One region of the Ligilactobacillus acidipiscis genome, then DNA from elsewhere that is predicted to be linked to it. Evidence: riboswitches for the same ligand, from Rfam matches in the RefSeq annotation. Region 1 holds a riboswitch; the other holds the start of a gene.
What was found. Region 1 has a riboswitch for FMN ahead of BQ5903_RS09340 (ECF transporter S component). Riboswitches for the same ligand answer to the same signal wherever they lie in the genome.

Region 1 (10,221 bases):
GTCTTTTTTGCGTACTTAGGATTTGACTGCGTGTCAGCCGCTGCTGCCGAAGTCAAACACCCTGAAAAGAACATGCCCCGTGGGATCATTGGGACTTTGGTGATCTGCACGCTACTATATATCTTAGTTTCGGTCGTTCTAACAGGAATGGTCAAATACACTAAATTAGATGTGGGTAATCCAGTTGCTTTTGCCTTGCAGCTGGTCCACCAAAACTGGGTCGCCGGTGTGATCTCGGTTGGTGCCATGTTAGGAATGTTTACGATGATGATCTCAATGATCTACAGCTCTTCACGTCTGATCTATTCGATCGGTCGTGATGGTCTGTTTCCTAAGTTCTTGGGACAGATCAGCGAGAAAACTCACATGCCGACTCACAGTATGCTGGCAGTCACGATCATTATCAGCCTGACTGGCAGTATGTTGTCGCTTGACCAACTGACTAACTTAGTCAATATCGGAACTTTGATGGCCTTTACTTTTGTTTCTGCCGGCATCATCCCGTTGCGCAAACGCAAGGATATTCCGAATACAAATGGATTCAAGGTTCCCTTCTATCCCATTTTACCGATCATTTCCGTGATTTTATGTATCGTAATGCTGACACAGCTTTCTAGTGAAACATGGCTGATGTTTCTTGTGTGGCTCATCATTGGGATCATCATCTACTTCAGTTATGGTCTCAAACATAGCAAACTCGCGCAAGATGACTAATTTATCAAACGTTTGACAAACAAAAAAGATGTCGTTATCTCTGAAACAGAGAACAACGACATCTTTTTTTAGACGGTCAATTCGATTTGGTTGCCTTCCGGATCGCACACTACACTTTCATAATAGCCATCACCCGTAGTCCGCGGACCGCTCAAATGCTGGCAGCCGGCAGCCGTGATCTGCTCAGTCAGATCATCGACCGCACTCTTGGAGCCTAAAGAAAATGCCAGATGCATATACCCTAATGGATAACCTTCTTGGCGGGTCTTATTAAGGTCGTCCCTAGTCCCTACTTCCAATCGGGCCCCACTGGGAAAAGTCAGGAAATATGAAGAAAAGGTCGTGCGTGGATTGTAGTACTTATCAGAACGCTGTGCTTGAAAAAACTGCTCATAAAATTCAACAGTCCGTTCCAGATCAACTACAAATAGACCAACGTGTTCAATTTTCATTTGCTTGCTCCTTTTTTGGTAAGTGTCTTAATCATAGCATATCAAATTTATCGGTGTTTGCGTAAACGGTTTTATTTAAGGCGCAAAAAACTTCCTGCCGCATGTGACAGGAAGCCTAATTTTTAGGGACTTTGTCAAATAGTGTTGATGGTCCATAGAACTCTATCTTTATGGTAGGGTTCTTTTTTTACTGCCATAGCTAGATTAAAGTGTTTGGGTTGGGAGGCAGGTGCGGGTCCGAAGCGTAGCGAAATGGGCCCGCACCTGCCTCCCACAGTGTTGACCTAAATTTTTTATCTTAGGCATGGATCAATTTGATGCGGATAAAGAAATGCCTTAAGTTACTGAATCCGTAACAGCTACGTTTAAGTTCTTTGATCTTGCGATTGATCCCCTCTAACGGCCCATTAGAGTAGTCATAGAGACAAGCGTTCCTGATCCCTAAGTAGTTCTTTTGAATGGTCCTCATGACGGTATCCATTTCAGTACCATTGGGACGGTAGTTCATAACTAATTGTTGTAAAGTAGCCCGATCGCGGTTGCGAATAAAGGTTAAGATCGTTTGATAGGTCTGATAGTTTTCTGCGAACTGTGGAAAATTCTTGAGTCCCAGATCGACCACATTTTGGGCAGTCGTGTATTCATTTAATCCCCGATAATATTTAACCTGGGAGGTCTCAAGTTGATTTTCAGCTAAGTGGAATAAGCGCCAGTTGCTTTTTAAAACTTTATAGTTGCGGTCGTGGTGGTCGTTGATTCCTTTTAAAACACGCATCCGTTCATGGTCAAGTGCCCGACCCGCTAACTGAACAAGATGGAAACGGTCAAAGACGATCAGTGCGTTAGGAAAAAGACGACGGACGAAAGTCTGATACTGTGCATTCAGATCCATGGTCACCAGTTGAACTTTTTGACGCTCAGAAAGTGTATAAGTATTGGTGAAATACTCGCGGATCGTCTGCGAGAGACGATCTGGCAATAAGGCGACCAAATCATGTGTTTTTGCGTCAATGCAGATAAAAGAAAAGCAGTTCTTAGTTGAACGAAATTCGTCAAAGCTGAGAGCTGTCGGCAGCTCTTTTGGCGTTACTAAAGCCCGCTGATCCTTATACAAGATCCGTTGAACCGAGGAAGCTGAGATCCCCACGGCCTGGCTGATCGTCTTGACTGGCAGTGAGTTCTTAGCTAAAGTCGCGATTTCGTGGACTGCTTGGCGGGTGATCGAGTGCCGAGGCGGAGCGAGCTGCGTCTGCGCGCTAAAAGTATGGTGGCAAGTTCGGCACAGATAACGCTGTTTGCGCAGGTTCATGCGGAGCGGTTGTTCACCTAGGCTGGGCAGTTTCATCTTGGTCAGACGGGTCCCATTCTGAACAAGATTCGTGGAACCACAATTAACACAGCGTTCGACGGGGTAAGTCAGCGTAGCTGAAAGCAGTTTTTCGTGAACTCCGGCCTGTGAAAAATCAGTACAAGCTGAAATTTTGATATTTGGGTCTTGGATATTGAGTAAATTTAGGATAGAATCAGTTTGGGACATCATTTATACCTCGCTTTGATTTGGTTTTATCGCTTTAATCGTAGCATATGAGGACAAATGATGTCCTTTTTTGTACAAAAATAGTGCTGATGAACGCTCATCAACACTAAAAAGTTTAGACCCAATTTTTATGATAAATGTGCTGCTTTTAATGTTGCTGCTTTGCTGGCCAACCAGCCGTGCATCTTAGCATATGCTACTGCAAAGACGCCGATGACTGCTGTACCCTTGATCAGGTTAAATGGTATGACACCATACAAGACCATTTTGCTAATCGGCAACGACAACTTCATTCCTAACGAAGCAACGTAAGCCGGCATAATGACCGCCACATTGGCAATCGCCAGAACAACGGTCAAAGTTAACGTTCCAGCCAGACCCGCTAATAAGTAATCTTTAACACGCGGATCGTCTTTACCCTTCAAGATCAAGTACACTGGCAAGCAAATTGCCAAAGTTGAAACAAACTCCGTTGAGACATCGATCAAGTTAGGTAAAGAAACCCCCGAGACGATGAAAAACAATAATGAGCGGATCAGGTCGATCCCAATTCCGCCGCCAACCCCTAGAGCAAAGAAGCCCAAGAGGATCGGCACATCAGCAAACTCAATCTTCAAGTAAGGTACCAGCGGAATGACCGGAAATGCAATAAACCTTAAGATATAAGAAATTCCTGCCAAACCTGCTGCGATGACCCACTTTTTCATTGAACTATGCTTCATGATGAAACCCCTCCTAAAATTAATTAGAGGTTTATCTTCAACGGCAATTTGTCAACATAAAAAAGCTCTGCTACCTTTTTCCAGGGTAACAGAGCGAGTTTGTATTTTCCAAATCACTCTATCTTCTTCCATCCAGACTTTAACTGTCGGTCTTGGGATCACACCAAGTCAGCCTCATCAAAAAGATAAGGGTCGCGGACTATTACCGCCGGTCGGGAATTACACCCTGCCCTGAAGACAAACCGTATTTATTTGTTAAACTTATTCTAGCATTACCCAAGAACAAGTGCAAGCGTTTAATTAAACACAGGGCGGAGCATGGCGTCCAGAAGCCGAGCACTAACAGACTTTCACGCTATAATGCGCTTTTTGCATTGTGGCGTAAAAGTTAGTTAGGCGCAAGCTTCTACCATGCGCAGCCCGACTAAAATCACAGAGCGAAGGCAAGCGGGAAGAAGCGAGTATATCGGACTTAAACAGTAGAGTGCGCTTTTTGCACTGTGCTGTTTAAGTTGGATATACGGAACTTCTTGCTTGCCGTAGCCCGACTAAAACACAGGGCGAAGTGAACCGGGAGAAAGTTGAGCACTATCGGACTTTAACGATAAGTCGTGCTTTTTGCGACTTGTTGTTAAAGTTGGATAGGCGCAGACTTTTGGTTCACGTAGCCCGACTAAGATCACAAAGCGGAAATTGTCTGAGTTTCGGAGCCCGACTAGATAACCGGACGAAAGCTGACCACTAATGGACTTAGGCATAATGACAAGTGTTTTTTCTTGTCGTGATGCCTAAGTTGATCAGGCGGAACTTGCCGGTTCACGCAGCCAAAATAAAAATATTTGCCTACCTATGAACTAGTCCTGTCTGCTGTCTCATTTGCCAAATAATAATAGTCTTCCTAGCACATAGTCCTGCTAAAAGCGCTGACTTGAGTTATAATTGCTGGTAACAATAATTATCTAGAAAAGAAGGGAAATGTATGAAATTTAATCAGTACTCACGCATGATAGTGCCCTACCGCACCCAAGTTTCCGAACTCCAAGGCATCGGCTTTTTAGACCAATTAGTCACGCCGCAAACCAGCTTGAATGACTTGTGGCTGTCGTTTATTTATAAATCTTTCCCTCAAGCTCAAAGTCAGAGCACTTTAAAAGAGATGGTCAGCAACCTATTAGCGACGCCGACACAAAACGTCTTGGAATACATAGACCAAAAGACAGTCGATGCAGCTTCATTTTACACAGTCGGATTGCAGCTGCTCGGCTTTACTTGTGGTGATGATTTCAAGGTAGACCAGCCCTTACAAACCATGAAGGATTTTAACCTGCTCTATCATGAAAAACTCAACAACATCGAAGAACTAGTCGGAGCTTGGTACGATCTGCTCAATACTCGCGGCAAAAATGGCCAAATTTTACTTGATGCTTTAGCTGCTCAAGGATACTTTCTACCATTATATGACCTCCCCATCGCTCAAAAGCCGCTGCTTTTTAATGGCAAGTCACAACCGGTCTTTGCAACTGATGATTTGATCAGAGAGGTCGTTTACATCGAATCCAGCTTGGATACTGATCATGATGGCAAACGTGACCTGCTGAAAGCCGAGATCTTACGACCGTCTGACACCAATAATGGGTTAAAGGTCCCAGCAGTTTATACAGCCAGTCCTTATAACCAAGGGACCAACGACGAAGCTGGGGATAAAATGATGCACAATGTTGACCAGCCTTTGACACGCAAAGAACCAAATGAACTCCAATATGAAGACATTAAATACCAGCAAGACACAGAAGAATTACCGCCCGAACGCCCAGTAAAGGGCACTACCCAACAAGCCGAGGAAACATTTGGACGAGAATTCTCCTACACTTTAAACGATTATCTGGCTGCTCGTGGATTTGCCATCGTCTACGCGGCTGGGATCGGCACTCGTGGTTCACAAGGTGTCCGTACCTGCGGCAGTCCAGCAGAAACTGCCTCGACGATTGCTATTATCGAATGGCTAGCCGGCAATCGACGTGCCTTCACAAATAAGACCGACAACATTGAGATCAAAGCCTGGTGGTGTAACGGTTCTGTCGCTATGACCGGCCGCTCATACTTAGGAACACTAGCCACGGCGGCGGCCACGACTGGCGTTACCGGATTAAAAACAATTATTTCAGAAGCAGCTATTTCCAGCTGGTACGATTATTATCGCGATAATGGATTAGTCATCGCGCCTGGCGGCTTTCCCGGCGAAGATGCCGACGTCTTGGCCGAAGAATGTTTCAGCCGCCAACTAGACGGCGCCGATTATCTGAAGGTCAAACCTTTCTTTGATCAGCAACTAGCACAGATCACCCGCGGACAAGATCGCACTACTGGCGACTACAACACATTTTGGGACGCGCGTAATTATTTAAAAGACGTCGCAAATGTCAAGTGCGATGTACTCATGGTGCACGGTGTCAACGACTGGAACGTTAAGCCGCGCAACGTCTACAATTTTTACCGTGCTTTAGCCAAACTGCCTGTTACAAAAAAATTGATCTTGCATCAAGGCCAACACATCCATATCAATGCCTTTCGTTCGCTAGATTATAGTGAGATGATCAACTTATGGCTGACAAATAAGTTATATGATGTCGCCAATAACGCCGACCAGATCTTACCAGCCGTATTAGTACAAGATAATGTCCAGCCCGAAACATGGACGGCTTATCCTGATTGGGACAAAACAGAGGTTAAACAGCAAAACTTATACTTTGACCAAGAAAAACTAACTGAAAACCAACCTGCCAAAACTGCCACGGTCTCATTTTCTGATCATTTGTCAGATGAACAATTTGCCAAGTACCGTCAGAACTTCGAAAACTGGAGAAACACTATTTTGGCCGACCACGCCAGTGACTTGAGCGACAAACGTTTGCTATTCAAAACTCAGCCATTAGCCAACGACGAATTATTGCGCGGGGCGGCTCATCTGAAGTTAAAGGTTGCCAGCAACCAAGATCACGGCATGCTGTCGGTAATGTTAGTCGACTATGGCACCGCCAAACGTTTGGGAGTCTCTCCAACAGTCTTAGCACGCAAGAGCATCAGTGAAGGCTATCACTGGCGCGAAGATGACTTAAATGAGTTCCAGCTGACCAAGAAAACACCATTTAAAATGATTTCTAAAGGTCACATCAACTTGCAAAACAGGACGGCAAATTACAAAACAGACGACTTACAGGCTGGCGAATTTTACGACATCGAATTCGACTTGCAACCGACTTTCTATCACTTGCCGCAGGACCATCAATTAGGACTCGTAGTCTATTCCACTGACATGGAAATGACAGTGCGCGGCAACGAAAAAATCAACTACACCCTAGACTTGTCCGAATGTCAATTGACTCTTAAAACTAGCAAATATTAATTTAAAAAACGTTCCGCACGCACGACAAATTTGTGCAGCGGAACGTTTTTTTGATGGGTCACTACGCTAGGCGGAGAATTTTTTTTGAATTGTGCTGCTTACTTGACCTGAGTTTGCGTTACATTCCAACTTGCGACAATTACTTTGTCATAATTTGCATCACATTCTCGCTTGTAACACTTACTTCGCCTGAGTTTGCGTTACATCCCAACTTGTAACACTTACTTCGCCAAAGTTTGCATCACATTCCAACTTGTAACACTTACTTCGCCTGAGTTTGCATCACATTCCAACTTGTGACGCTTACTTCGTCAAAGTTTGCGTTACATTCTCGCTTGTAACACTTACTTCGTCGGACTTTGCGTCACATTCTCACTTGTAACACATACTTTACCAAAGTCAGTCCCGCATTTTTAGTAAACTTCATTTAAGCACCATGCTGACTCCGCTTTTCCCATTACTTCAAATAAGAAATTGGCTTTTTGACCTCAATTTTAGTCCCATGATATTGGTTTTTAACATATTTTTGGATAACCGGCTCGTGATACAGCTTAAGCAGCTTCTGGTATACTTTTTTCTTCTGGTTGCCAGCGGCAGTAGCCAAAATATTGATATTTTGCCGAGTACTTTGATTGATTTTTTCATGATATAGCGAATCGTGCAGAACATTCAATTTGCCCTCCAACGCAACCGTGTTTGAAATCAAGACTGCGTCAACACTATTCAGCACGCGCGGTCCCGTCGTGTCGTCGATTTCTTTAAACTTCAGACCCCGCGGATTTTCAACGATATCATTGGTATTGCCTAATAAACCAAAGTTCTTCTTTAACTTGATCAAGCCGGCATCTTGCAGCAACAATAAGTCTCGCGCCGTGTTGGCAGGGTTATTTGCAAGTGCGATCGTCGCTCCAGTCGGAATTTGCTTTAAAGAGTCGTACTTATCAGAGTAGATTCCGAGCGGCTCCAAGTAGGTTGTCCCGATAACAGCTAATTTATGTTGCGGATTTTCCTTATTATAAGCCTGCATATATGAATATGACTGGAACGCATTGACATTCACGTTATTTTCGGAAGTCGCGTTGTTTAACTGCACACCGTCTGAGATCTGCTTGTCCGTGATCTTTAAGTTCAATTTTTTAGCTTGCGGGCTTGCCGCGATGCGCTGCCAAACGTCATAGTCACTGCCTTGCGACCCAACAGTGATTTGGTCTGGTGCACTTTGAGCACTATAAGTATTGTAGGTATGCAAACCGACCGCTGCCAAAACACCCACTACCAAGCTGGCGCATAAGACCAGCCAGTTTTTAATTTTCACGCTTACCCCACCTTTCTTGAATGATTTTTTCAAACGTTTGTCAAACTCTTGAAACTAAAGACGCGCCAGTTTTTTGGCAAGCTGATCACCAATAATTTGCGTGGCAAACACCAGCACCAAAATTACCAGCAAAGCCGCAAAAGTCACGTCGTTTTCAAAACGTGCATAGCCGATACTGATCGCAATATCGCCCAAACCGCCAGATCCAATTGCACCAGCCATCGTGGTCAGTCCTAATAAACTAATGATCGTCACGACCGACGCTCGGATAATGTCAGGCAAACATTCACGCAAATAGATCCGGAAAACAATTTCTGTCGGACTAGACCCCATCGCCTGCGCGGCTTTGATCACCGATGGTTCAATACTGAGCAACGCATTTTGAATCTGCCGTGCATAAAAGGGGAAAATCCCTACGATCAGCGGAACTAAAGCCGCGGCCGTCCCAACGGTCGTCCCCACTATGCTGGAGCGATAACTGCCAGCAAAATAATAAAGGGCACTGACCGTAATAAATTGACGACCCTGTCTAAGAAGCTGTAAAATGGCGGATCAGCATCGATCCCTCCTGGCTGAGTCATGACTAAAAAAATTCCCGTCCCAATCCCTAATACTGCGGCGACCACGGCCGACCAAAAGGTCATATAAATCGTCTCCCAAGTTGCCTGCACGAACTGCGGCCAAATTTTGACTACATTTGGAAACCATTCAGCTATCATTTTCAGGACTCCTTTCTTGTACGGCTAAGTCTGTGACTGTCACGCCAACATTCTTCAAATAAGTGATCCCTGGTTCAACTTTTCCATCTTTTTCTGACAGGATCACCAGCATGTAGCCCAGAGAAAGTTGAGCAACTTTTTGGACGTTAGCAAATAAAATATTGGCCTTGATCCCAAATTTAGCAGTCAATTCCGAGATCACAGATTCATCAGTTACTTGACTTGAAAATTGCAAATACAAAAGACGTTCACCTGCAGTCAAGTTCGCCAACAAATCATCATCAACGACCTGCTGGCGCATCTGCGTGACGTTGGCGGCAGACTCGATAAAAGTTTGGGTCAAAGACTGCTTTGGCTGAGCAAAAACTTGTCCTACTGGGCCACGTTCGATGATCCGCCCATCTTCCATGACAGCCATTTCTTGGCAGATCGACTTAATGACTTCCATCTCATGGGTGATCAAAACCACAGTCAACCCGAATTTTTCATTTAGTTTTTGTAAAAGCTGCAGGATCGAATCCGTCGTTTGCGGATCCAGCGCACTAGTTGCTTCATCACTGATCAAAATATCAGGGTCGTTAGCCAGTGCGCGTGCGATCGCCACACGCTGCTTTTGCCCACCAGACAAATCCTCCGGGTAAGAAGCAGCATAGTCTGCCAGACCGACTAGCTCCAATAATCTCTGCGCCTTAGCCTTCCGCTTTGCGTGCGGAGTTTTTTCACTGAGCAGAGGATATTCAACGTTATTCAAGACAGTTCGCGACTGCAAGAGGTTGAACTGCTGAAAGATCATGCCGATCTTCTTGCGGACTTTGCGCAATTTTTTATCATTTAATTCTTGCAAATTTTGTCCGGACACTGTCACCGTGCCGCTTGTCGGCCGTTGTAATAAATTGATGACTCGCACCAAGGTACTTTTACCCGCACCCGAATAACCAACAATACCATAGACACTGCCTTGGCGGACCTGCAAAGAAACATCATCGACGGCGGTAAATGTCTCACCTTTTTTATCAAAGCTAACATTGATATCTTGCAGGTCGATCGCCACTTCTGCTTTACTCATCTGCTCACTTCCTCTCTTAGTCTTTAGTGGAACTTCATCCCGCCATCAACCAGCAATGATTGTCCCGTGATATAAGCAGCACTCGGCGAAGCAAACCATGCGATCACTTCAGCGACATCTGCCGGTACTCCTTCACGCCCTAAGCCGATCTCCGTTAAACAATTGGCTTGTTGTTCTGCAACCGACAAACCTTTGAGTTTAGAAGTTTTTTCGTCGATCGCATCTCTTAAAGGAGTCCGAACGATTCCCGGATTATAAGCATTAACTGTGATTTGATCAGCGGCTAATTCCTT
Region 2 (10,221 bases), 900 kb from region 1:
TAAGCAATAAGAATGTATTTGCCATTTGCCATGGACCGCAATTATTTGTTCAATCTGGTTTAGCTTCAGCTTTGAAATTAACGGCCTTTACTTCTGTTCGTCCTGACTTATACTATGCAGGTGCGCAGGTATTGGATGAACCAGTTGTAGTTGATGAAAAGCACAAATTGATCACAAGTCGGACACCAGACGATCTGGATGACTTTAATCGTGAGATCACTGCGGCTTTAGCATAGGATCTTAGTCATGATTTAGTTTAAATTACTTTAATAATGAAAGCAGCATCGTATTGAATTATTAATGCGTTGCTGCTTTTTGCTTCTGTAAACTCGCAAAACTTTGCGTAGCTTTAAAAAATATATATCGGTTAAGTGGCATTTTCAATAATTCGAGTCTCTTTACTGCTTATTTGACCAATCGTTCAAATAAAAATATAATATGTTTATGGGAAAAAGAAAAACTTTTAATACTGATGAGATTCTTTTACAGATCGGATATCTATTTATTGAAAAGGGCTATAATGGGACCTCGATCGGAGATATTGTAGATAAAACAGGGCTGTTGAGGGAAAGCTTATACTCAACTTTTGGCAGTAAACAAGGCATGTTTATTTCTGTTCTTAGGTTAAGTCTGAGAAGAGATAATGAACAATTAAAATGGGGACTTCTGATAGTAGCGATGCTTGAAGTAACTTCTAGAAGTCAGAAAGTGTATAACATTGTTCAAACCTGGTATCTAGAACATCAAAATGAAAATGTTGCAGAAAAAATTGGTTCAGAACTGTTAAAGCATAGTGGACTGGAAGGGCCGAATATTTGATATGCAAAATAAATTGAAGATAGAAAATAACAAGTTAATAGTATTGCCCCAAGGAATGAGTAGATTTGCTTCTTTAAAGAGAAAAATAGAAGTTTCTTTGCAAAATGTTGTTGGTGCTTCAATTGATACTGGAATCTTAAATGAACATAAAGGAATTAAGGCGCCCGGAACTTCTATTCCAGGATACTGGGCCGGGAATTTTACTAAGGCAAGCGAAAAGAGTTTTTTTAATATCAAAAGAGGTAGAAAACCAGTTGTGATCCAGTTGAAAAATGAAGAGTTCACACGTTTAGTTTTAGGTGTTGAAGATCCAGAAGATGCCGTCGATTGGATCAATAATAGTATTAATTAATGGTGCGACGTAGTTTCTTTAAAGTGCGACTGTTATGCTGTATAGCTTGAGCCCTTTTGCGTATTGTCGATGACTTGTAGCTTGTTTAAGACCAGCAACCCTTTAAGCTGATAATTGACCACAGATTTACTTGGTCGTGCCTAACTTCATATTGGTTTTTTATTTAATGAAAGTTTGCGGTTCCGTCTTGAACCAAACCAATGTAGAAAAGCTTTTCCTCTAAGGTATATCTAGACCATTTTCAACCCCTACAAAAACTCCCTCCTAAGTAAACAAGCTTTAATAATATTGGCTTGTCTACTTAAGAAGGAGTATATCCACTTCCTACAGGATCCTTGCTTTTTATTTTTATTGATTTAAAGTTAGGTAGCTAACTTCATTTTAAAATCCCCCAACAAAATCTCGTGGATTTAAGACAACATTTTGTTTAACGCCAAAAAATGGGATATAGAGCTGCCCAATAATTTGACCTATCCTTTTTGGTATCAAATTATATAGTAGTCTGGGCGTAAAACTATCAGCCATGTCTAAAGCTAGGCAAGCTTCAACAAATCTCTGACGCTTAGTTGTCAAAGTCAGTTCAGTTTGACCCTTAAAAATACCTCAATAAACATCTTACGTACTAAAAAAATTTTTATCAACCTTGAATCTTTCTTCCTAACCCACTTTTCAATCGTTTCAAAGATAAACCTAAAACTATTGTTGTTAGTCCATTTCTCAATAAATTGAATGGCGCAATTCCAAGCAAAACTAAACGTGGCAAACTATTGATATAAGGATTAACTGACCGTGACATGGCAACGATTTGACTGATCTTCAAGTTGAAAGCCTGTGCATACAGTGGCAAGATAAAATACACATTTGCCAGACATGCGATCAATGTTGCGACAACTGTTCCTAACATCATGCCATATACTGCATTGTTAGTCGTTTTGTTTTGCCGATAGACCCACCAAGTAGGTAAAATAAAACTAACGCTAACAATAAAGTTGATCAATTCGCCAGTGAACATTGTCCCCGAGCCCGTCAAAGAAATTTTCAACAGTTCCTTCAATAAAGCAATAGTGATTCCGGAAATCGGACCTAATATTAAGGTCCCGATCACCTCCGGAATTTGCGCGAGGTCAAATGACAAAAATGGCGGCATGAAAGGTAACGGAAAATCCAGTAACATCAGTAGATATGCCATCGCTCCCAATATTGCGATCAAGACAACTTTATGTGCAGGCTTCTTTTTCATGATCGATCTCCCCTTTTATATAAAATAAAAAAACCTTGCACATTCAGCAGGGTCGGAAAAATCATACCAGAAAAGAAAACTGCACACAGATGCCCGTTTCAAATTCCAAGATGAATATTCTTCTTCCATCCAGACTATACTGTCGGTTTCAGGATCACACTGAATCAACCTCACTGAGGTTCGCGGACTATTACCGCCGGTCGGGAATTACACCCTGCCCTGAAGAATGATTATTTATCATAATTATTGCATAACTTTCTAATTAAAGCAAGCGATTCCAAAAAATGAAATTAGTACGAACTAGCACCGCACGTTTTATTTTGATAATTTTTTGACGTAGTGAGTGAAATAAACACATAAAAAATAAAATAATGGCAAAAATATCATTGACAATTTGAGTAAGGGAGTATTGACCAATCAGCATAAAATAGCCTCTTTTTTGAATTATTTTACGCTACATAAAACACTTTGCAAAGTTAACTAAGTTCTTTTACGACTGTGGTTAAATTGAGAAAATGGTAGATATTACGTTATAATGATTGCGAAAGCTAAAGATGGGAATGAACATGATGAATATAATTAACCAACGAAACAGCCTGTTGACTGACATGATGGCTGGAATTGAGCAGGCTTATCCACAATTAAAAAGAAGCGCGCAAACCCGTGGTTTTAGTGATCGCGCTTTTCATGATCAAAATATTCCAGTGATTTCCGGTGGTGGTAGCGGACATGAGCCTGCTGACTGGGGTTTTGTTGGTAGTGGAATGTTAACTGGAGCTATTATGGGTGAAGTGTTTACCCCGCCAACTGCGGATGAGATTGTTGCTTTTGTCAGCCAAGTCACCGATCGGCAACAAGTTTTTTGATTCTTGAAATGTCAAATTAAGTTAGAAATAACATAGCTGTTTATCTGTGATGTTTTCCATGAATACCTCAATTGGTGTTTTATAATTTAATGATTTTTTTGGAATATGATTACGCCGGCTACTGACTTGTTGAACTAAAGCATTTGGTAAATTGCGAAAATCCATGCTCTTGTTGAGACCATCTCGTCTAATTAGTCCATTGTTATTTTCGTTTAAGCCACGCTGGTTAGGAGCCCCAACTTCGGCAAAATAAGTACTAATATCATGCTTATTTGCGATTTCTTTCCAACCAGTGAATTCTTTACCATTATCAAAAGTAATTGACTTGAAAAGGTGTTTTGGCTGTTGGGACAACCATTGATTAAGATGTTTATTAACGCATTCAGCCGATTTTTGTTGGATGTTTAAAATGATTTCAACTTTGGAGAGACGCTCAACTAAGGTCATAACTGCACCTTGATGTGCTTTGCCTTGGACGGTGTCTGCTTCTAAATGACCAAATTCATGTTGAAAATGAGGATAATCCTGATAGCGTTGATAAATACTTCTGCCGAGTCGGCCAGCTTTACCACGCCGTTCAACGTAACCATTTGGATGCCTTTTACCTTTCATTGACAACAATTTCACATTGAAAACACCTCTTTGAAAAAGTCGGTATAAGGTTCTCATACTACAACTGATCTGTATCTCAGCTCGACCAATAATCGTATCAGGGGTCCAACCTAATGCGAGTTTCTGCTTAATGTATTTGGTTTCATCTTCTGGTAATTCAATTGCTTTTCGACCGCAATGAGTTTTATTAACTCGATAATTTTCTTGAAATTGACTAATTGAATTACCAGCATCTAGAAACCGGTAAACACGATAAACGGTTTCGCTGGAACGTTTAAGAGCTTTAGCGGCATGATAGGCTTTAATATCTTGTTTCCAAAAATTATATATAAAGGTTAATTCACGTGTGGTAAGATGTTTATAAGTCATTTGTGGTTACCTCTCTTTTGATTAGGGATATTCAAAAGTCTACCACAAATGGCTTTTTTATTTCTAACTTAATTTTACAAACGACGAGTTAACAGCTTGTCTACTATTGTTTTGAACTTATTAAATAGAGACAGGCTGTTTTTAATTTAAAAATAAAGTTCGGTAGCGTCAAGAATCTTGTGTAAATGAAATGCCTTCGTACATATAATATATATCTAACTTAAATAAATGATGCTTCCAAGGTGTCCTGGAGTCCTTTGAACCCTCGGTGGATCCGCTTCAGAGACTTCTCGTTATAAACATTAAACTGAGAAACCAGGAAGCGATCCAGTGAATCTTCCGTTGGAAATTGTTCTTTGTGGTGGGTGGTGCGCTTGAGATGCTTATTAAAGTTCTCAATCAGGTTAGTGGCGTATAGTGATTGCCGGATAGCTGGTGGAAAGTCCATGAAAGTGAGTAAATTCGGCATTTTAAGCAGATCTTTGATTAATTTGGGATAGGTCTGATGCCAGTTGTTGGCGAACTCATTCAGTTTCAGTTCGGCTGCTTCACGGTTGGCGGCCCGATGAACTTGTTTAAAGTCACTGATCACGGCCTTGCGGTCTTTTACGCGAACTTTGTTCATCAGATTCCGCCCAACATGAACCAGGCAACGTTGTCGTTTGGCTTTAGGGAAATGCCGATTCAAGCCTTCATCCAAACCAACTAACCCATCGGCCACAAACAACAGCACATCTTTAACGCCCTGCTTGATCAAGGTTCCCAGCAGTTCAGTCCAGATTCCAGTCGATTCCGTTGGCGCCACTTGGTAGTTCAGCACTTCTTTCGTACCATCTGGACGAATGCCAATCGCAATATGAACGGCTTCTTTTTGAACGGTATCCCGCTTTAACGGCAAGTAAGTGGCATCTAAGAAGATGGCCGCATATTGTGAAGCCAGTCGACGTTGCTGGAAAGCTTGAACCTGTTCATTGACGGCTTTAGTCATGTTGGAAACCGTGGCTTTGGAGTAGTGAGCACCGTACATTTTCTCAATGAGTTCGGCAATTTCAGCAGTGGTAATTCCCTTGGTATACAACTGAATGACCGTTGTTTCTAAATTATCACTGTGCCGACCGTAGGCTGGCAAGGTATGATTTTCAAACCGGCCATTGCGATCTCGAGGAATGGTTAAGTTAAGTTGGCCGTACTTCGTATCAAACGAGCGCTCATAACTGCCGTTGCGGTTATTACCAGTGTTAATCCCAGCGTATGAGTAGCGTTCGTAACCCAAAAACTCTGCCAATTCGGTTTGAAGCAGCTGGTTAATCGCAATTTCGAGGTGGTGACGAAAAACTTCGTCCAAATCTTGCTTTTGGGCTAGTGCAGTGATAATTTCTGTGGTAAGTTCATTCATGGGGAATGCCTCCTGTGATGTTTTCTGTGGTTACTAAATATCATAAGGGAAGGCATTCCCTATTTCTATACAATTCAGAAATCTTTTATGCATTTACACAAGATATTTTACGCTCTCTAAAGTTCAGTCAAAAGCACTCTTTTGTCACGAAAAGTAGCTGTGGTGGAATTACGCTGTGTTAGTTTGACAATATTATTAATTAAAATTGATGGGGGATAAAGATGGCAAATGTTAAAAGGTTCAAGGGTTTTCCAATCTTTAATTTAAAAATCATGGGAATTATTTTAATGGTTGCTGATCATGTTCATCAGATGTTTCAGCTGCTGGGAGCACCAATTGGTTAGATTGTTTTAGACGGCCAGTTGCCACTATTTTTTTTACTAGTGTAGTTAGATTTAGTTACACTCATGATAAAAAGAAATACATGAAACGTTTATATATATTTATGATATTGATGTCAATTATGACAAGTCTCCTAGAGAAGACGGTCGATTTTGAAAAAGTAGTTTTGATAAATAATATTTTCCGCGATTTGTTTATCGGGGTGATGTTTATGACAGAAATCGATCAATTTCAGGCAGCCAAACACTAAACATTTGGTTAGGGACCTTGTGGTGTGCTTTGCCATTTATTTTCACAGTTATCGCTACTGTAATAGTTGGCAATCGTTTAATACCCTTAGTAGTAATGCAAATAGTAGTCGGCTTTTTTCCAGCCATTATTTTAGCTGAAAATAACTTTAAGGTTTTATTGCTTCCATTATTACACCTATTCAGAGATAATCGTAAGATCCAGTGTTTATTGATTGCCAAGTTGCATAGTAAGAGTTTCTGAAAGAATTCATACAAAAGCGTAAATAAACAGTGAAAAATAAGTTAATTTAAAAAATGTGTTGTAGGGCTCTATTTTATGATTTTTGCAGCACATTTTTTGTCCAGTGTATATTTCAAAGTTAGCCCGAGTTAACACTTTTTCAGAATTAAAATGTTGCTCGGCTGTGCCTGACAGTTTTACGGTAAATTTGATATAATCCTAATTAGAAGGTTATCTAAACAAGGGGAGAGAGCTATGAGTTTTAAGGCGCTCTCTGACCCAGCTCGCCGAGAGATATTACAATTATTAAAGAACGGAAGAATATCTGCGGGAGAGATCAGTCAGCATTTTGATATGACTGCGGCTACAGTTCCTTATCATTTAAAAGTACTTGAAATGTCAAATTAAGTTAGAAATAACATAGCTGTTTATCTGTGATGTTTTCCATGAATACCTCAATTGGTGTTTTATAATTTAATGATTTTCTTGGAATATGATTACGCCGGCTACTGACTTGTTGAACTAAAGCATTTGGTAAATTGCGAAAATCCATGCTCTTGTTGAGACCATCTCGTCTAATTAGTCCATTGTTATTTTCGTTTAAGCCACGCTGGTTAGGAGCCCCAACTTCGGCAAAATAAGTACTAATATCATGCTTATTTGCGATTTCTTTCCAACCAGTGAATTCTTTACCATTATCAAAAGTAATTGACTTGAAAAGGAGTTTTGGCTGTTGGGACAACCATTGATTAAGATGTTTATTAACGCATTCAGCCGATTTTTGTTGGATGTTTAAAATGATTTCAACTTTGGAGAGACGCTCAACTAAGGTCATAACTGCACCTTGATGTGCTTTGCCTTGGACGGTGTCTGCTTCTAAATGACCAAATTCATGTTGAAAATGAGGATAATCCTGATAGCGTTGATAAATACTTCTGCCGAGTCGGCCAGCTTTACCACGCCGTTCAACGTAACCATTTGGATGCCTTTTACCTTTCATTGGCAACAATTTCACATTGAAAACACCTCTTTGAAAAAGTCGGTATAAGGTTCTCATACTACAACTGATCTGTATCTCAGCTCGACCAATAATCGCATCAGGGGTCCAACCTAATGCGAGTTTCTGCTTAATGTATTTGGTTTCATCTTCTGGTAATTCAATTGCTTTTCGACCGCAATGAGTTTTATTAACTCGATGATTTTCTTGAAATTGACTAATTGAATTACCAGCATCTAGAAACCGGTAAACACGATAAACGGTTTCGCTGGAACGTTTAAGAGCTTTAGCGGCATGATAGGCTTTAATATCTTGTTTCCAAAAATTATATATAAAGGTTAATTCACGTGTGGTAAGATGTTTATAAGTCATTTGTGGTTACCTCTCTTTTGATTAGGGATATTCAAAAGTCTACCACAAATGGCTTTTTTATTTCTAACTTAATTTTACAAACGACGGTACTAAAAAAAGCGGACTTGATTTGGGAAGAAAAAGAAAAAATTTCATTTACTATCATTTGAATACATCGATTCTTGAAGGAATTATGGCTTGGTTTGAGAATTTGAAGGAGGATAGGGACAAATGAAAAAAGATAAAGAAATAAAGACGATCGTGGGTTCTTTTTTATTAACGTTGGCTCCAATTATAGTTGGTATTTTACTATGGAATAAACTACCAGGCCAAGTAGCTATCCATTTTACGCTGCATTCTGGTCAACCAAATGGGTGGAGTAATAAAGCGATGGTAGTCTATGGATTTCCTTTGGTCATGGCTGCTGTGCAGTTATTTGTAGTGGTATTTACGAATCTAGATAAGCATAAAAAGAATATTGATGGCAAGATTTTAAAAGTGATCTATTGGATCGTGCCGTGGATCGAATTCGTTACGGCAATCATGATTTTTGGTTATTCTCTTGGATACCAAATGAATTCTGATGCCACTTCAAATTTATTATTGGGAGTAGTTTTTATCGTTTTGGGTAATTACTTGCCAAAGGTCAAACAAAACAAAACGATGGGATATCGTGTTTCCTGGACGCTCAACAGTAAAGAAAACTGGCGAAAAACCAACCGCTTAGGAGGATGGATATTTGTCATTTGTGGGATCATTTTCTTGGCAAATATTCTTCTCCAGCAAGAATGGTTAATAATCGTTCCGTTAATTATGGCAGTGATCATTCCTCTGACGTATTCATATGCCTTACACCGCAAGGGTATTTAATGATAGTTGATCGAGTTTTTAGGAAAACTCGGTTGGCTTATTTTTTTTGCTAAATTTTTTTTGAAAAATTTATTCAAAAGTGTTGTCTTTTATGGACATTGAGAGTATATTATGGATTGTTGAAATCTATCAAATAAATATATAAATGAAGATTTATACGATAGATGTGTAGAAAATCAAGCTTTTGCGTTAATTCTTTGTTTAAAGAAGGGTAATTTTATAGTCTTTCAAATTTGGCATAGGAGTGAATTTCAGTGAAAATGATCAAAAGGGAGTTCGGCATGATCTGGGAGCATAAGATCATTCTGGCTACTTTGCTAGGAATTATGTTTATTCCTTTTTTATATTCGGTGTTCTTCTTAAAGTCTGTCTGGGACCCATATGGAAATGTTGATAAGTTACCCGTGGCGGTCGTTAACGATGACCGACCGGTAACTTTTCAAGACAAGCAATTAGATGTTGGTGACCAACTAGTTGCCAATATGAAAAAACAGGATGGATTAGAGTGGCATTTTGTTAGCGCACAAAAGGCCAAGGAAGGTATGTCACATCATAAATACTATATGGTAGTGACTGTTCCTAAAAACTTTTCTAAAAACGCGGCGACAGTTCTGAATGATAAGCCGCAGAAAATGAATTTAAAGTATCAAACCAATGATTCATTGAACTATATTGGTCAGGCCCTCACTAAGGAAACTGCCGGCCAGTTAAAGAACAAGGTCAGTAAAACTGTTTCAACTGCATACGCTGATACGATGTTCGGTGTAGTCAAGCAAGTCGGTGCAGGATTTGGCAAAGCTGCTAAGGGCGCTGTCAAGCTAAGCGATGGATCTAAGGCATTGTCAAATGGATTAACAACATATACGGCTGGTGTTAAAAACTTAAATGATGGTGTGATGACCTTGCATGCCGGAGTTGAACCTTTAAGTGCGGGCATTGTCCAACTTGCTGACGGTTCTTTGGTATTAGATAAAGGGTTACACACATATACAGCTGCTGTGAGCCAAGTAAATCATGGTGCCCAGGCTTTACGAGCAGGTACAGTACCTTTAGCTAGTGGGGTTAGTCAATTGCAAAATGGCGCTCAGACTTTAAGTGGGGGTATCAACCAATATACCGGTGCTGTGGGTCAGTTGAACGGTGGTTTGCAAAAATTGGCTGGAAGAAACTCTAAGTTGCAACAAGCTGCCGGCAAGTTATCTAAGTTACCACAAGGTGTTGCTGCAACTTATGTTTTGGGTAACACTGTCTCCGATTCAGTTGGACAATTAAAAGATAAAATTACGGCTGCTCAGAATGGTTTAAATAGCTTGATGACGCCGGAAAATAAGGATCAATTGGATGATTTGGGTACAACAGTTGATGAAATGAACACGATGATCAATGATTTTAGTACACAATTGATTGGTTTAACGGACCAATTGAAATCAATTGGTGCTAATGACCAGGATAGTGCTGTCAAAGCTAAGCAAGTTTTGGCTGTAATTGCAAAGTTGCCAGCACAGCAGCAAGAACAGATGGCTGGATCTCAGGAGG

Region 2: linked by a shared signal. The riboswitch ahead of BQ5903_RS01310 (ECF transporter S component) and the one ahead of BQ5903_RS09340 (ECF transporter S component) in region 1 are both predicted to bind FMN.

The regions. Positions count from the first base shown of each region.
Region 1 covers NZ_LT630287.1:1,994,816-2,005,036, forward strand. Annotated here, with positions in the region: gene BQ5903_RS09325 (APC family permease) at 1-714, shown strand, start outside; gene BQ5903_RS09330 (VOC family protein) at 783-1,166, opposite strand; gene BQ5903_RS09335 (ISL3 family transposase) at 1,465-2,706, opposite strand; gene BQ5903_RS09340 (ECF transporter S component) at 2,832-3,425, opposite strand; FMN riboswitch at 3,542-3,668, opposite strand; gene BQ5903_RS09345 (Xaa-Pro dipeptidyl-peptidase) at 4,405-6,828, shown strand; gene BQ5903_RS09350 (MetQ/NlpA family ABC transporter substrate-binding protein) at 7,286-8,143, opposite strand; partial or broken gene BQ5903_RS09355 (methionine ABC transporter permease) at 8,198-8,862, opposite strand; gene BQ5903_RS09360 (methionine ABC transporter ATP-binding protein) at 8,852-9,928, opposite strand; gene BQ5903_RS09365 (acetoin reductase) at 9,952-10,221, opposite strand, start outside.
Region 2 covers NZ_LT630287.1:284,098-294,318, forward strand. Annotated here, with positions in the region: gene BQ5903_RS01295 (type 1 glutamine amidotransferase domain-containing protein) at 1-236, shown strand, start outside; gene BQ5903_RS01300 (TetR/AcrR family transcriptional regulator) at 445-819, shown strand; gene BQ5903_RS01305 (hypothetical protein) at 821-1,171, shown strand; gene BQ5903_RS01310 (ECF transporter S component) at 1,809-2,411, opposite strand; FMN riboswitch at 2,525-2,642, opposite strand; gene BQ5903_RS01315 (dihydroxyacetone kinase subunit DhaK) at 2,972-3,277, shown strand; gene BQ5903_RS01320 (IS30 family transposase) at 3,299-4,258, opposite strand; gene BQ5903_RS01325 (IS256 family transposase) at 4,479-5,654, opposite strand; gene BQ5903_RS12400 (hypothetical protein) at 5,876-5,998, shown strand; gene BQ5903_RS12130 (hypothetical protein) at 6,206-6,373, opposite strand; partial or broken gene BQ5903_RS01335 (helix-turn-helix domain-containing protein) at 6,723-6,860, shown strand; gene BQ5903_RS01340 (IS30 family transposase) at 6,877-7,836, opposite strand; gene BQ5903_RS01345 (SdpI family protein) at 8,047-8,685, shown strand; gene BQ5903_RS01350 (YhgE/Pip domain-containing protein) at 8,946-10,221, shown strand, end outside.